DNA from 3 places in the Azonexus sp. GW821-FHT04F04 genome. Region 2 is predicted to be linked to each of the others. Evidence: riboswitches for the same ligand, from Rfam matches in the RefSeq annotation. Region 2 holds a riboswitch; each other region holds the start of a gene.

The links. A riboswitch is a leader RNA that binds a small molecule or an ion and turns the genes downstream of it on or off. The one in region 2 is predicted to bind cobalamin.
Region 1: it holds a riboswitch for cobalamin, as region 2 does, so the genes downstream of both, cobT (nicotinate-nucleotide--dimethylbenzimidazole phosphoribosyltransferase) here and AC07TV_RS14095 (ribonucleoside-diphosphate reductase subunit alpha) in region 2, are expected to answer to the same signal.
Region 3: it holds a riboswitch for cobalamin, as region 2 does, so the genes downstream of both, AC07TV_RS01370 (TonB-dependent receptor domain-containing protein) here and AC07TV_RS14095 (ribonucleoside-diphosphate reductase subunit alpha) in region 2, are expected to answer to the same signal.

Annotation. Positions count from the first base shown of each region.
Region 1 covers NZ_JBWKSX010000008.1:124,369-129,681, reverse strand. The annotation lists gene AC07TV_RS15895 (DUF938 domain-containing protein) at 1-294, opposite strand, end outside; gene AC07TV_RS15890 (adenosylcobinamide-GDP ribazoletransferase) at 424-1,179, opposite strand; gene cobT (nicotinate-nucleotide--dimethylbenzimidazole phosphoribosyltransferase) at 1,176-2,228, opposite strand; cobalamin riboswitch at 2,309-2,486, opposite strand; gene cobU (bifunctional adenosylcobinamide kinase/adenosylcobinamide-phosphate guanylyltransferase) at 2,515-3,081, shown strand; gene AC07TV_RS15875 (Pvc16 family protein) at 3,136-3,561, shown strand; gene AC07TV_RS15870 (cobyric acid synthase) at 3,537-5,033, opposite strand; gene AC07TV_RS15865 (hypothetical protein) at 5,171-5,313, shown strand, end outside.
Region 2 covers NZ_JBWKSX010000007.1:19,344-24,656, forward strand. The annotation lists gene AC07TV_RS14075 (class I SAM-dependent methyltransferase) at 1-235, shown strand, start outside; gene AC07TV_RS14080 (cupin domain-containing protein) at 257-625, opposite strand; gene AC07TV_RS14085 (CreA family protein) at 627-1,088, opposite strand; gene AC07TV_RS14090 (3'-5' exonuclease family protein) at 1,100-2,476, opposite strand; cobalamin riboswitch at 2,605-2,806, shown strand; gene AC07TV_RS14095 (ribonucleoside-diphosphate reductase subunit alpha) at 2,968-5,313, shown strand, end outside.
Region 3 covers NZ_JBWKSX010000001.1:282,023-287,335, reverse strand. The annotation lists gene AC07TV_RS01400 (NrsF family protein) at 1-434, shown strand, start outside; gene AC07TV_RS01395 (sulfite exporter TauE/SafE family protein) at 536-1,336, opposite strand; gene AC07TV_RS01390 (EVE domain-containing protein) at 1,333-1,785, opposite strand; RNA gene ssrS (6S RNA) at 1,829-2,007, opposite strand; gene AC07TV_RS01380 (cell division protein ZapA) at 2,041-2,376, opposite strand; gene AC07TV_RS01375 (hypothetical protein) at 2,378-2,575, opposite strand; cobalamin riboswitch at 2,691-2,897, shown strand; gene AC07TV_RS01370 (TonB-dependent receptor domain-containing protein) at 3,006-4,826, shown strand; gene AC07TV_RS01365 (FecCD family ABC transporter permease) at 4,833-5,313, shown strand, end outside.

The sequences.
Region 1 (5,313 bases), on a different contig from region 2:
GTACACCGCGTCGTAGCGGCCATTCGGCCATTGGTCGAGGACGTCGAATTCGCAGGGCGGCAGGACATTGGGCAGGGCGGCTTCGGCTAGCCAGGCGCGGATGCCGGGGAGGAAATCCGGACGGTCCGAGGTTTGCCAGGTCAGATGCGGCAGTTGCGCGCCAAAATGGATGGCGTGCTGGCCGGTGCCGCTGCCGACTTCCAGAACCAGGCGGCGGTCGGCAAAGACCTCGCGGAGCACGGCGAGAATCGGCTCGCGGTTCTTTTCGGTGGAGGGGGCGTGGGGTTTTTCCATGGGTTCGGACGCTAGTGCGATGCCGGAAGCTTAACGGCAAATCAGCCGATGGACAGCCACCGGCTGCCTTTCAATTTTGGGCAATTTTTCTGGTTGACCTTGGGAATGCCACATTTCCCTGTAGCGGCGCTAAAAAAACGCAGCCAAGCCGAGGTAGAAAGCGATTTCGGCCAGTTGCTGCACGGCCCCCAGGCAGTCGCCTGTATAGCCGCCAAGCCAGCGGCGACATTTGGCGACGAGCCAGAGGGTGGCCAATGCGGCCAGGGCGATGGCGGTCATCGCCGGCTCAGGCACAAGGAGCAGTAACGGCAGGCCGGCGAAAACCAGCGCAAAGAGGAGCGGGCCAAGGCCAAGCCGGGCGGCGACCGGGCGGGCCTTGCTGGTCTCGTCGTCACGGGCGTAATCCATGGTTGCCATCAGGCTGATAGCGCAGAAGCGGGAAACCGCGTGGCCGGCGATGAGCGCCGCCACCACCTGCCCGGCCGGCAGCGTCGACAGCAAGGCGAACTTGCCGAGCAGAGCGAGAACGATGGCGATCACGCCATAGCTGCCGACCCGCGAATCCTTCATGATCGCCAGGATTTTCGCCTTGTCCCAGCCACCGCCGAGGCCGTCAGCAGTGTCGCCCAACCCGTCCTCGTGGAAGGCGCCAGTCAGGGCGATGGTGGCGATCATGCTAAGCACGACGGCCACCGGCTGCACCCAGACTTGGCCGGCCAGCCAAAAAACCAGCGCTCCGACGCCGCCAACGAGCAAGCCGATGGCCGGCAAATAGCGCGCCGCCCGGGCCAGCCCGTCAGGCGAATAGCCGACCCAGCCGGGCACCGGCAGCCGGGTGAAGTAGCCGAGAGCGGCGAAGAAGGTAGCCAGCTCGCGGCGGATCATGCTTTGTCAGATACGCCAGCTGACTCAAAACTGGCCATCTCATTGAGGAAATTGACCGAGGCCTGAACGAGCGGGAAGGCCAGCGCGGCACCGGTCCCTTCGCCGAGGCGTAGGCCGAGGTCGAGCAAGGGTTCGGCACCGAGCGCCGCCAACTGGGCGGCGTGGCCGGCTTCGGCCGAGCGGTGGCAGAACACGCTGTATTCGGCCAGCGCCGGGACCAGCCGGGTGGCGGTCAGGGCCGCCGAGCCCACGATGAAGCCATCGATGAGCAAGGTCATCTTCGCTTCGGCAGCGCCGAGCATGGCGCCGACCATCATGGCGATTTCGAAGCCGCCGAATTCGGCCAGCACGGCCAGCGGCTCGTTGCTGCCGCCGACGGCGCGATAGCGGTTGAGCGCCTTTTCGAGCAGCGCCTGTTTGCGCGCCAGCCCGGCATCATCGAGCCCGGTACCGCGACCGATGCAGTCGGCGAGCGGCAGGCCGGTCAGGCAGTGGGTGATCAGCGAGGCGGCGGCGGTATTGCCGATACCCATTTCGCCGAAGCCGACGACATTGCAGCCATTGGCCGACAGATTGCGGCTGATTTCGGCACCTCGGGCGATGGCCTGGGCGCATTGCTCGGCGGTCATCGCCGGCTCTTCAATGTAATTGGCCGTGCCGGCGGCGATCTTGGCGTCGATCAGCCCCGCACGTTTGCCGAAATCGTGCGCCACGCCGGCGTCGATGATGGCCAGATGCAGGCCGTTCTGGCGGGCGAAAACGTTGATCGCGGCGCCGCCAGCCAGGAAGTTTTCGACCATCTGCCAGGTCACATCCTGCGGGTAGGCCGAGACACCAGCACTGGCCGCGCCGTGGTCACCGGCGAAAACCAGCAGGTGCGGCTGACCGAACTCCGGATCGAGCCTTTGCTGGATCAGGCCGATCTGGATGGCCGTGCGTTCGAGCAGACCGAGCGCGCCGAGCGGCTTGGTCTTGCGGTCAACGCGATTTTTGAGCGAATTTTCGATTCCCCGGTCCGGGGCGGTGATCTTGAAGTCCAACGAATGCATCCGATTCTCCAAAAGAAAGAGGGCCTCGCGACGACGTCTGGCGAATTCGCCAAAACGCTGCCGCGAAACCCTGTCCACAGGCTTCCCAAGAGGATTCGACACGTCTTCTGGCTTTCGGATCAGCCGGAGCGCTGCGCCTTCCCGGTTTTCACCAGTGGCCTGTTGCAGCATCCGTCCCCGATTACAGCGGCGGGCCCGCCCCGGAATTGAGAATTAACTCGCACCGGGTTCCGTTTCGTCGAATCGGGGTGGATTATACCGGCCGGTTCGCCGACAATGCATGCCCATGAAAGAACTGATCCTCGGTGGCGCACGCTCGGGCAAGAGCCTCTTGGCTGAACAACGCGCCCGCGAATCGGCCGAAAAACGCGGCCTGAAAGTCGTCTACCTCGCCACCGCCCAGGCCCTCGACGGCGAAATGGCCCGCCGCGTCGCCCACCACCGCGAACGCCGGCCGGCCGAGTGGGGCTGTACTGAAGAAACCCTGTACCTCGCCACCCGCCTGCGCGAACTGGCGGCCCCGGACACCTGCTTGCTGGTCGATTGCCTGACCCTGTGGCTATCCAACCTGCTCTTCGCCGGCAAAGCCGCGACGCAGGCCGAAGCCGGCGAGGCGATCGACTGCCCGCTGTTCCGCGAAGAAACCGCCGCGCTGATCGACCTGCTGCCGCAATTGCCCGGTCACATCATCCTCGTCTCCAACGAAGTCGGCTGGGGCATCGTCCCCATGCACCCCGTCTCGCGGTTGTTCGCCGACGAACAGGGTCGCCTCAACCAGCGCGTAGCGGCTGTTTGCGATCAGGTCACGCTGGTCGCCGCCGGATTGCCGCTGAGCCTCAAACAGCCCGGCTAACCACGCTGCGCTGTGCTAGCCTGACCAGCCACCCGGCACGTTCAGGAGAACGCCATGCCCCTTTTCACCCGCCTCACCGCCTTGCGCGAAGTCATCGCCAAACACGCCACCCTGCCCGTCCGCATCAGCCGGCCGGATGACACCGCGGGCCTTTACATCTGGCCCTGGCGCATCGAAGAAGATACCCGCGTGCGCAGCACACCGTTGCCGCGCACGCCCGACAACGATCCGCTGAGCGGCGCCCCGGCCCCGGCCATTCATTTTCTCGTGCTGGCCAGCACCAATCTGGATGGCGAGACGATCAGCGCCCTCGAGTCCGCCCGCCGGTCGCTGCTCGAAACCCCGGTTTTCGAGGTTGGCAACGGTCGGGTCAGCGTCATGCCGGCCACCCTGAGCACCAGCGAACTGACCGACCTGTTCACCGCCGCCGCTATCCCGCTACGGCTTTGCCTGGCTTATACGCTGCGTTCGACGGGCTGAGATTCAAAGCCGCCCGGAAGCAGATCGGCCATTTTTTTCCAATCCAGCGCGGCCTCGACCGAGTCGGCCAGACGTTCAAGATCGGCCTCGCGCCGGGCGGCGAAATCGACCTGCTCGGTTTCCTGCATGCCGGCCCAGGCGAGCAAGGCGGTCAGCGCTTCCGGGTGATCGAAAACGCCGTGACAATAGGTTGCGAAGACCTGGTTGTCGGGGGAAATGGCACCGTCGGGCACGCCATCCGCCAGCTGAACGGCGCTTTGCGCCAAGCCGGTGCCGCGCGTCACGCCGAGGTGAATCTCGTAGCCTGTCATCGCTGGCTGGCCGGGAAGCGACAAGTGACCACTCACATTTCGTAGCTGCTTCTCGGCTTCGAGCGTCGTTTCCACATCCAGCACGCCCAGCCCCGGCGTGCTGCCCGGCTGGCCTTCCAGCCCCTGCGGATCGTGGATCAATTGGCCCAGCATCTGGTAGCCGCCGCATAGGCCGACCACCTTGCCGCCATAACGCAGATGCTTGTGAATGGCCGCCGCCCAGCCCTTTTCGCGCAGCCAGTCGATATCGGCACGGACAGCCTTGGAACCGGGCAGAACGATCAGGTCGGCCGCCGGCGCCGTTTCGCCCGGGCCGATCCAGCGGAAATCGACTTCCGGGTGCAGGCGTAATGGGTCAAGGTCGTTGTGGTTGGAAACACGCGGGTAAGCCGGCGCGATGACTTTCAATTTTGGCGTTTTTTCCCGGTCGACCGTGGCAGTCGCGATGGCGTCCTCGGCATCGAGCATCAGGCCGTGCAAATAAGGCAAAACACCGAGAACCGGCTTGCCGGTCCGCTCTTCCAGCCAGGTCAGGCCCGATTCAAGCAGCGCGATGTCGCCGCGAAAACGGTTGATGACGAAGCCCTTGACCCGCGCCTGCTCGGTCGGCGACAGCAGCTCCAGCGTGCCGACGAGATGGGCGAAAACCCCGCCCCGATCGATGTCGGCAACGATGATCACCGGGCAATCGACCGCCTCGGCAAAACCCATGTTGGCGATGTCGCGGTCGCGCAAATTGATCTCGGCCGGCGACCCGGCCCCCTCGACCACCACGCAGTCGTAAGCCGCCGTTAGCCGCGCCCACGACTCGAGTACCGCCCCCATCGCCCGCGGCTTGTACTCGTGATAGGCCTTGGCATCAAGGTCGAAAGCCACCTTACCATGAATGATGACCTGCGCCTTCTTGTCCGTCGTCGGCTTCAACAACACCGGATTGAAATCGGTATGCGGCGCCAGCCCGCAAGCCAGCGCCTGCAACGCCTGCGCCCGCCCGATCTCGCCACCATCCACCGTCACCGCCGAATTCAGCGCCATGTTCTGCGGCTTGAACGGCGCGACACGCACGCCCCGACGCTGCAGGATGCGGCACAAGGCGGCAACCAGCGTCGTCTTGCCGGCATCGGAAGTGGTCCCTTGGACCATGAGGAAGGAACAGGGCATGGATCGTGTCAAAAATGAAAGCTGGGATTATCCCGGATTAGTGCACTGTCCGGACCTTGCGTAATCCGTACGCGAGGCATTAAATGCCATTAGACTTAAGGCGCCAGCACCAGACAAAATCAATTGGCCCCACATCAATGGAACGGCTTACCTTCTTCCCGATTGCGATCATCACCGCGCTCATTTCCATCCGACTCAATCTGACCTACGTTGGATTCGCCATGTTGATTGGCCTGGTATTGCCGATCACATTGCTGGTGCGCAGGAAGGAAACTTACGC
Region 2 (5,313 bases):
CACCTTCTGGCGCAAATGGTTCGGCCATGACGGCGTGCATTTGTCGGGAGAGCACCTGGCCATGCTCAGGCGAATGTTCGTCGAGCAGTTTTCGGCTGAGCTGCGGGCACCGGTTCCCTATCTGCCGGGCGTTCAGGCACCGTATTACCTGTTTGTCGGGGAGCGGCCTGAACTGGTAGGCGAGGGGAGTCAGCTTTCGGCGACACTGCCGGAATGGTTGAAGAAGGCGGGCTGACGCCAACAGGCGGCGTATTTCCTAAGCCGACTCCGCCAGCAAAATCGTATCCTCGTGCGAATAAGCCGGCGCACAGCAACACAGAATGACCAGCGTCGCTTCCCCCGTATTCACCACGCAATGCGGCGTCCCGGGCGGGATCAGCACGCTGTCGCCGGGGCCGATCGGGAATTTTTCAGCGCCCAGTGTCATGATTCCCGTGCCGCCGGTGACGTGGTAAATCTCTTCGGTCACTTCATGGCGATGCAGCAAGGTCGTGCAGCCGGCCGGCACCAGCGCTTCGGCCAGACTCTGGTTTCGCGCGCCGTGGTGGGCCGGGTGCAGCAATTCGCGGATTTCCGAGCCGTCCTTGGTGATGTAGGGGCTGATCGCGTCGCGCGAGGTTTTCACCTTACTTGCCGCCCCACGGCTGGATCGGCACGGTCGAGATGGCATTGGCCGGGGCGCCTTCGATGATCTTGCGGCTGATCGCCATGTAAATCAGGACGTTGCGCTTGTGGTCGAAGAAGCGATGGACATCGGTTTCCTTGAAGAAAATCGAGGTGTCGTTGCTGAACACGATTTCGTCTTCCGACAGCTTGGGGGGCAGGGTGATCGGGCCGATCTGGCGGCAGGCCAGCGAGAACTGCGACGGATCTTCGGCCAGCCCGAAGCTGCCCTTGACGCCACCGGTGCGGGCCTGGCTGACGTGGCAGGTCACACCGGGAATCTTCGGGTCGTCGTAGGCGTAAATGCAGACCCGGTGATTGGCTCCGATCAGTTTCCAGGTCGTTGTCGAGCAGCCGATTTCTTCGGCGACGGTGGGCAGGGAGAAAGCCGAGAGGGTGGCGATAACAAGGGCGGCGGTTTTCATGATGGTTCCGTTCAGGATGGTCGGCTCGATGATAACGGAATCAGCTTGCCGACGTATTTTGTGAGGATTTTGTAGATGTCGCGGTCAAAGGCCGGGCGCGGGCTGTCGAGCAGGGCGTGCAGTTCTTCGTCCGAGGCGGCGCTGCCGAGGTAGCGCCAGCCTTCGATCAGGTGGATTTGGTCGCCCTCGCGAAACAGCCCCGGGCCGGCGAAGGGCCAGGCGACGAGCTTGAGGCCGACGAGCGCCGAGATCAGACGAACTGTATGTTTGGCGTAGGGTTCGGCGCCAATGCAGGCCCCCTTGCAACGGCGGATCTGGTGGCCGAAGCACGGTTTGCCGGGTTTTACTTTTTCCAGCCCGAGCAGCACATCGCACAGATTGTGCGACTGGGCCAGTGCTTGCAGCACCTTGTTGGCTTCTTTTGTGGTCTTGAACAGGCCGTAGCAGGCACTGGTCAGGCCGGCATCGATATCGGCCAGGGCCATGAGTTGCGGGCGCAGCCAGCCTTCGCCCTCGTCGACCAGCGTCCATGTGCAGGCCTCGTCGTTCTTGCGCAATTGGCGGTTGTGACTTGGCTGCAATTGCTTGACCAGCGCCGATTCCTTGAGCAGCGCGCCAATTTCACCAGCCGTTTCGACCCAGTCGATGCGCTTGACCTGCTGGGCGAGTTCCATTTCCTTGGCAGCGCTGTGGTCGCCAGCAAAATGCGAGAGCACGCGCTGGCGGATGTCCTTGGCCTTGCCGACATAGAGCGGCAGATTGTTTTCACCGTAAAACAGATAAACGCCGGGGCCTTCGGGCAATTCATCGATGATCCCGGCGTCGAGATGCGGTGGCAGGCTGGGGTGGGCGTTCTGCGCCTTGAGCGCGGCTTCGATGTCGTGAATGCTGCGGTCGACGTGGATTTTTTGCCAAAACTGGTGGATCAGTTGCGCGTCGGCCAGCGCCCGGTGCCGGGCCTCGGCCTGCAGGTCATGACGCTCGATCAGGCTGTCGAGATTGTGCCGCTTGTGCTCGGGAAACAAGGTGCGCGACAGCTTGACGGTGCACAACACCGAGGCGCGAAACGTGATGCCGAGGCGCTTGAACTCGTTCTTGAGAAAGCCATAGTCGAAACGCGCGTTGTGGGCAATGAACAGCCGGCCTTCGAGGCGCTTCATGGTTTCGGCGGCGACAGCCTCGAACGGCGGCGCATCGGCCACCATGTCGTTGCTGATACCGGTCAGTTGCTCGATGAAAGGCGGAATCCGCATGCCGGGATTGACCAGCTGCTGCCATTCGCGCACGGAACCGTCGGCATCGACTTCGACAATACCGATTTCGGTGATGCGGTCATGGGTGGCGGTGGCGCCGGTGGTTTCGAGGTCTACGAAGGCTAGGGGTCGCATGGACGGATTTTCTCACGGACGGCATCCTCTGGCGTCTGTTCCGGTAAAAAACACTACCGGTAGTGTCTGGTGTGAGTACTGAGGCCTTATTTAGTGTTCCGGTGTTGACCATGGCATGCGTCGTCGTTAGACTCGGCGCTGTTGATGGTTCCCTTTCAGGGGATTAAAACGGGAATCCGGTGCCAGGCCGCAAGGTCTGAATTCCGGGGCTGCCCCCGCAACTGTAATCGGCGAGCGTTTCGCCAACACATGCCACTGGATGCGTCCGGGAAGGCGGGTGAAACGCAATGAACCGAGAGCCAGGAGACCTGCCACGACAAATTTCTTTCATGTTTTTGGGGCGGGGTGTCCCTGACGAGAGGTTTTTTGCGTGGTCCATTGCTGTTTGTCCGTCGTGTCCAGTCGTTGCCGGGTTTGTCTCCGCAGCGCTGGTCCGCGTGCGCCGGCCGGTTACGCACTCGGTTCTCCGCCCCCCGATACGGAGAATCGCCTTGCCATCCAATGTCCAGTCTCTTTCAGCCGCTAACGCCTTCGCGGTTGCTGCTCTGCAAGTCATCCGCCGCAACGGCGCGCTCGTTGCCTTCGACGCCGACAAGATCGCCGTCGCGCTGAGCAAGGCCTTTCTTGCTGTCGAGGGCAGCCAGAGCGCGGTGTCGTCGCGTCTGCGCGAGGTCGTCGCCCGCCTGACGCAGACGGTGGTCAATTCGCTGACCCGCCGCCTGCCCGACGGCGGCACGGTGCATATCGAGGACATCCAGGATCAGGTTGAACTGGCGTTGATGCGCGCTGGCGAGCATGACGTGGCCCGCGCCTACGTGCTTTACCGCGAGCGCCGCGCCGGTGAGCGGGCGGCCAGCCATGGGGACGAGCCCGCTGTTATCGAACTCCATGTGCTCGATAACGGCGTGCGTCAGCCGCTTGATCGCGCCTTGCTGCTCAGGAATTGCGAAGCTGCCTGCTTCGGGCTTGGCGACGTGGTTTCGGGTAAAACCATCTTTGATAGCGCCCTGAAAAATCTCTACGACGGGGTGCCGCTGGCCGACGTTTACCAGGCGCTGATCCTTGCCGCGCGCACCCTGATCGAGCGCGAGCCAGCCTACAACCAGGTCACCGCCCGCCTGTTGCTGGCCAGCCTGGGGCGCGAAGTGCTCGGCCGGCCGGTGAAGCTGGATGAGCTTGCCACGGTCAACCCGGAATATTTGCCAAATTTCATCAAGCAGGGCATCGCCGCGGAGTTGCTCGACCCGCGCCTCGCCAGCTTCGACCTGCTGCGTCTGGCCGCCGCGCTCAAGCCGGAACGCGACCTGCAGTTTGGCTACCTTGGGCTACAGACGCTGTATGACCGCTATTTCCTGCACATCGAAGGACGCCGCATCGAACTGCCGCAGATTTTCTTCATGCGCGTCGCGATGGGCCTGGCGCTCAACGAAATCGACCGCGAAGCCCGCGCCATCGAGTTCTACGACCTGATTTCCAGCTTCGATTTCATGTGCTCGACGCCGACGCTGTTCAACAGCGGCACGCTGCATTCGCAGCTGTCGTCGTGCTACCTGACCACCGTCGCCGACGATCTCGACGGCATCTACCAGAGCATCAAGGAAAACGCGCTGTTGCAGAAATACGCCGGCGGCCTCGGCAACGACTGGACGCCGGTGCGCTCTCTGGGCAGCCGGATCAAGGGCACCAACGGCCAGAGTCAGGGCGTTATTCCTTTCCTGAAAGTGGTCAATGACACGGCGGTCGCCGTGAACCAGGGCGGCAAGCGCAAAGGCGCCGTCTGCGCCTATCTCGAAACCTGGCACCTCGACATCGAGGAATTCCTCGACTTGCGCAAGAACACCGGCGACGAGCGCCGCCGTACGCACGACATGAACACGGCCAACTGGATTCCCGACCTGTTCATGAAACGGGTGATGGACAACGCCGAATGGACGTTGTTTTCACCGGTCGATGTACCCGATCTTCACGAAAAATTCGGCGCCGAGTTCGAGGTGGCCTACGTCGGCTACGAGGTGCAGGCCGCCGCCGGCCGGCTCAAGCTGCACAAGAAAATCCCCGCCGTCCAGCTGTGGCGCAAGATGCTGACCATGCTGTTCGAAACCGGCCATCCGTGGATCACTTTCAAGGATGCCTGCAACCTGCGCTCGCCGCAGCAGCACTGCGGCGTCGTGCATTCGAGCAACCTGTGCACCGAGATCACGCTCAATACCTCGGACGAGGAAACCGCCGTCTGCAACCTTGGCTCCGTCAATCTGCTGGCGCATCTGAAGGACGGCGCCTTGGATCAGGCCAAGCTGGCCCGCACCGTGAGCACCGCTTTGCGCATGCTCGACAACGTCGTCGACATCAACTTTTACGCCACGCCCAAGGCGCGCAACGCCAACCTGCGGCATCGGCCGGTCGGCCTCGGCATCATGGGTTTCGCCGATTGCCTGTACGAAATCGGCTTGCCTTATGGGTCGACCGCGGCGGTGGATTTCGCCGACAAAACCATGGAAGCCGTCTGCTACCACGCCTATTCGGCATCGAGCGAACTGGCCCGCGAGCGCGGTCGGTATTCGAGCTTTGCCGGCAGCTTGTGGGATCAGGGCATCCTGCCGCTCGATTCAATCAACTTGCTGGAAGCAGGGCGGGGCGGGCATCTCGACGTCAATCGCGACGCCAAGCTCGACTGGAACGCCCTGCGCGAACGCATCGCCCGCCACGGCATGCGCAATTCCAACTGCGTCGCCATCGCGCCGACGGCGACCATCTCCAACATCGTCGGCGTCTCGGCCAGCATCGAGCCGGCCTACCAGAACCTCTACGTCAAATCCAACCTGTCCGGCGAGTTCACC
Region 3 (5,313 bases), on a different contig from region 2:
CTGCAGCAATGATTCTGCTCGCCGGTGGTGGCGTCATTCTCGTCCGCGCCGCCGGAACCCCGGGGATGGCAACAAGCCCTCTGGCTTTGCTCCCAGGCGTTCTATTTCTTCTCGCCGGCGCGCTCTTCGATCGCAGCGGCATCCCGCCACTAGGGGTGCGACAACTGTCCGCGCCAATTTGTGTAGGGGTCATCGTCGCCGCCGCCCTTCCTGGCCTCATCATCATTCAGGCCGGATTGCGCAGGGGTATTCCGACTCGGCTTGCCGCCGCTGGCGCGATTTCCGGTGTCCTGTCGGGCTCGCTCGCAGCCTTGGCTTATACGGTTGCATGCGTAAACGATGGCGCCATGTTTGTCGCCATCTGGTACGTGGTCGCAATCTCCATCACGACTGCGATTGGGGCGTTTACCGGCCGCTACGTGCTGGCCTGGTAGCTACATCCGTTCGCCATCAGTATCTGGCGATGGCGGCATGGGTGGATAGGGGTCGCCTATTCTCCGGGGTCGCTCCGAGAACAAGCAATCTCATAATCCGCCTAGCCGATCAGGCTGTACAACATCTTGGTGGCGAGCAGGGCGAGAAAACCGCCGAATGCCCGCTTCAGTTGTTTGACCGGCAATTTGTGCGCCAGTTTGGCGCCGACCGGCGCCATCAGGATGCTCATCACGACGATGCCGACGAAAGCCGGAAGGTATATGTAGCCCAGCGAATAATTGGGCAAACCAGTGTCACTCCAACCAGCAACGATGTAGCCGATGGCGCCAGCCAGGGCAATCGGAAAACCGAGCGCCGACGAGGTGCCAACCGCCGAGTGGATGGCAACATTACAGAACAGCATGAACGGCACCGATAGAAAACCGCCCCCCGCAGCAACCAGACTCGACACGCCCCCAATAGCGCCCCCGACAGCAAACAATCCGGCCGGTCCGGGCAGTTGCCGGTGGGCTTGCGGCTTGAAATCGAGGATCATCTGGATCGAGGCGTAATAAACGATGACGACAAAAATCACCGTCATCGGCCCGGTCGGCACCTGACCAGCGACCAGCGAGCCAGCAAAAGTCCCAAGCACCAGACCCGGCGCCAGATTGCGGACAACATCCCAACGCACCGCGCCATGCGCATGGTGGGCGCGCATGCTGGAAATGGACGTGAAAACGATGGTCGCCATCGAGGTACCGAGCGCCAGATGCATGACATGCTCCGGCGGGAAGTTCTGGGCGACGAACAGCATGTACATGAACGGGACGAGGGTCAGCCCGCCGCCAACGCCGAACAGACCGGCAACGAAGCCGCCGAAGATTCCCAGCAGGGGATAGGCCAGCCACCAGATTGTCATGAGTTATCTGCCATGAGACGGTTGATGAATGCCCACTCGTCGGGCGTGACCGGCATGATCGACAGGCGGTTGCCGCGGGCAAGGAGGCGCATGTTGGCAAGCTCCGGATAACCGCGCAGTTTGGCCAGCGGAATCAGGTGCGACTTGCTGACGAACCGGACATCGCGCAGCCACCAGCGCGGATTTTCCGGTTTCGATTTTGGGTCAAAATACCGGTTGACCGTAGCAAACTGCGTCTCGTCCGGATAAGGCTCGGAACATACTTCGCAAATGCCGGCAATGCCCGGTTCGGCGCAACTGGAGTGGTAAAAGAAGGCAAGGTCACCGACCTGCATCGCATCGCGCATGAAATTTCGCGCCTGATAGTTGCGTACACCGAACCACGGAAACGCCTGTCCCGGCGCGCCAGCGAGGTCGTCGATGGAAACCTCGTCCGGCTCCGATTTCATCAGCCAATATTGCATGCGTTCAGGTAATTTCGAGGGCAAAAAAAAGGCCCCCGCAAGTGCCGTCAGGCCGGCATCCTGAACCTGGGTCCAGAGTGGTCGCATTCCTTCCGCATCAGGCACGCTCACTGGGAGCGCGCACAACAGCGGATTGATGGTCCGCAACCGATGCCAATTAGCATTGGTTCAAGGAATGTATGGCCTTAACAAACACCGCAGGGGACGCTCGGCGGGCGGCGCCGGGGTCAGCAGAACCGACTACAGGTCCAGTTGCTGCTGGGGCGCAAGCACGGCATCAAGTCGTGCTCCCATGTCACCGATTCTACGCTTCGTTTCGGAAGTATCAACTGCTTCCGAGAACTCTTTTCCAGCCCCGCCGGCAGCCCCGGAAAGGTGCTCGTGGGCAATGTTCAGGGCAGCCATGACGGCGACGCGTTCGGCGATGGTGTTCTTGGTGCGCTGCGCGATGTCACGCATTTTGTTGTCGACCAGATCAACCGCCGAGAGCAGGGCATCACGCTCTTCTGGCGTGCAGGCGACGCGGTATTCGCGACCCATGATCTTGACGTCGAGGAAATTCGGCTCGCCACTCATCTCAGACATCCTCGGGAATCTTGTCCATCAGACCTTCAAGTCGCTCGCGGGCGACCGTCATCGTCTGCCGCAGATGCAGCCGTTCAGCCTCGGCCGCGGTCATCTGGTTCTTCAAAACCTCATTCTCGGCGCGCAACTGATGAACCAGTGCGACAACCTGTTCGATTTTGGCTTCTAGCGTTTCGAGTTCCACATTCATGCGACGAACTATAGAGGGAAAAACGCCGCGTGGTCAAGGACTAAGCCATTATTCTAAAAGTGGTTTATAGCAAACACCAGCATGCCGCCTGATGCGCTGCAGCACGAATGAATGTAGAATGCGCGCCGTGTCAGGTGCTGCGTAAGGTTTCTCCAAACGCAGTTAAACGGGAAAGCGGTGCGTCTCCAACGAGACAAATCCGCTGCTGCCCCCGCAACGGTAAGCAAGTGCGGGCGTATCAACATGCCACTGGGTGCCAACCTGGGAAGGCGATACGTCAAGACTTGTGAGCCCGGATACCGGCCTGAGACAAAAAGCGGAAGTGCCACGGGGGTGTGGTGCGGGTTAACGCAACCAGCCCTTCTCCCCTCGCACTTCCTTTTCAATGCTCTTCCGGCATGCGGGGACGCCCGCCGGGAAAAGGAAAACCATGTATCCACGTTTGAAACCAATGGCCGCGCTGCTGGCCTTGTCTTTTGCCCCTGCGGCTTTCGCCGTCGACCAGCTCGCCGCACTTGACCCCATTCTGATCACTGCAACGCGTCAGGAAATGCGCGTCGCGGAACAGTTGTCGGATGTTTCCGTGATCGAACGCGAAACCATTGATGCGGCCGGCCAATCGAGCCTCGAAGAAATTCTGTCGCGGCAACCGGGCATCGAATTTTCGGTCAACGGCAGCTTCGGTGCCAGCTCATCGCTGTACATGCGCGGCACAAGCGGCGCCCATGTGTTGCTGCTGGTGGATGGCATGCGCATGGGATCGGCCACTTCGGGCAGCGCTTCATGGAATCGCATCCCAGCTAGCCAGATCGAGCGTATCGAAATCGTCCGCGGCCCGGCCTCATCGCTCTATGGCAGCGATGCCATCGGCGGGGTCATTCAGGTATTCACTCGCCAAAGTGACGGACCTCTCCGCTTTTATGGCGAAGTGGGCGCTGGCTCTTACGATACCGCCTCGGCCTCCGGTGGATTTTCTGGCGCGCAGAACGGCTGGCGTTACGCACTGAATGCGGCCACCCATTCGACTGCCGGTTTCAACAGCAAGCCGTGGACCGCCACAGCCAACAAGGATCGCGACGGTTTCTGGATGAACAGCCTGAGCGGCCGGCTGGCCTACAGCTTTGCCAAGGGCCATGAAGCCGGCATCAATTTCTTTTACAGCGACGGGGAAAGCAAGTACGACGGCAGCGGCGCAACGGTCGACTGGCGTAACCGGAACAGCGTGAGCAGCATGAATGCGTTCATAAAAAACGCGCTGACTGAAAACTGGACCAGCACGGTCACTGTCGGGACGAGCGCCGATGATTCCGATGACATCAAGAACGGGTTGCGAAACAGCAATTTCCGGACTGATCAGCGCCAATATTCCTGGCAAAACGATCTGCGCACCCGGTTTGGCAATTTCCTGCTCGCCGCCGAGCGCCTGGAACAGGAGGTCGACACCACGGCCGCCTACGCCGTCCGCGAACGAACCAACAATTCCCTGCTCGGTGGCTGGACGTTTGGCTACGAAGCGCACCGCCTGCAGGCCAACCTGCGCCGCGACGACAATTCGCAGTTCGGCGAAAAGACGACCGGCTCGCTGGCCTACGGCTATCGCTTCTCGCGCAACTGGCGTGCCAACGTGGGTTACGGCACCGCCTTCAAGGCACCGACCTTCAACGACCTCTACTACCCCCTGAGTTTTGGCTATCACGGCAACCCCAACCTTGTGCCGGAAAATGCCCGCAACCGCGAAGCGGCCTTGCATTTCGAAACCGGTACACAGCACGTTTCGCTGACCTGGTATCTGAATCGCGTCGAAAACCTGATCGTGTGGACCAATACGCCGAGCAACGTCGGCAGCGCGCGACTGGAAGGCATCACCCTGGCCTACGAGGGCGTGCTTGCCGGCCTCAACGTTCAGGCCAGTTACGACTATCTGGACGCCAAGGATCTGGACACCGATCTTCGTCTGGCCCGCCGCGCGCAGAATCGCGTCGCCGCAGCCATCGGCAAAACGCATGGCGCCTGGGAATGGCGCGTCGAGGAACAGGTCAGCGACGACCGCATGGATTATCCTTTCGGCCAGCCGGCCAAGAAGTTGGGCGGTTATTCGCTCACCAACCTCTATGGAGCCTATCGATTTGCCAAGGACTGGTCGGTTTTCGCCCGGGTCAACAATCTGTTCGACCGAGAGTACGTGTTGGCCGACACCTATGCCACGCCGGGCATGAACGCCTTCGTCGGTATCCGCTACAGTCCGAAGTAACAATTCATGCCCACCCGTCACCGCGCCTTCCTGATTCTCGCCAGCCTCGGCCTTCTGGCCGTGGCGAGTATCGGGCTGGCGTTGACAGTGGGTAGTTTCAAGGTTTCCTACGGTGAAGTGCTGGCTGCGCTGCTGGGCAGTGAAGGCGGGGCCGGCGATGTCGTGCTGCAGCTTCGCCTGCCGCGCGCCTTGGCCGGCTTTGCCTGCGGCGGGCTGCTCGCCCTGGCTGGCGCGCTGATGCAGGTTTTGCTCCGTAATCCGCTGGCCGATCCTTACGTGCTGGGCATCTCCGGCGGCGCCGGGGTCGGGGCGATGTTCGCCATGCTGCTTGGCTTGCCGGTTCTCGGCGTCGATGGGCTGGCCTTTGTCGGCGCCTTCGCCGCGATGTTGCTGGTTTTCGGGCTGGCGCACGGCGACGGGAGCTGGACGCAGACCCGCCTGCTGCTGACCGGCGTCATCGTCGCCGCCGGTTGCGGCGCGCTGGTCG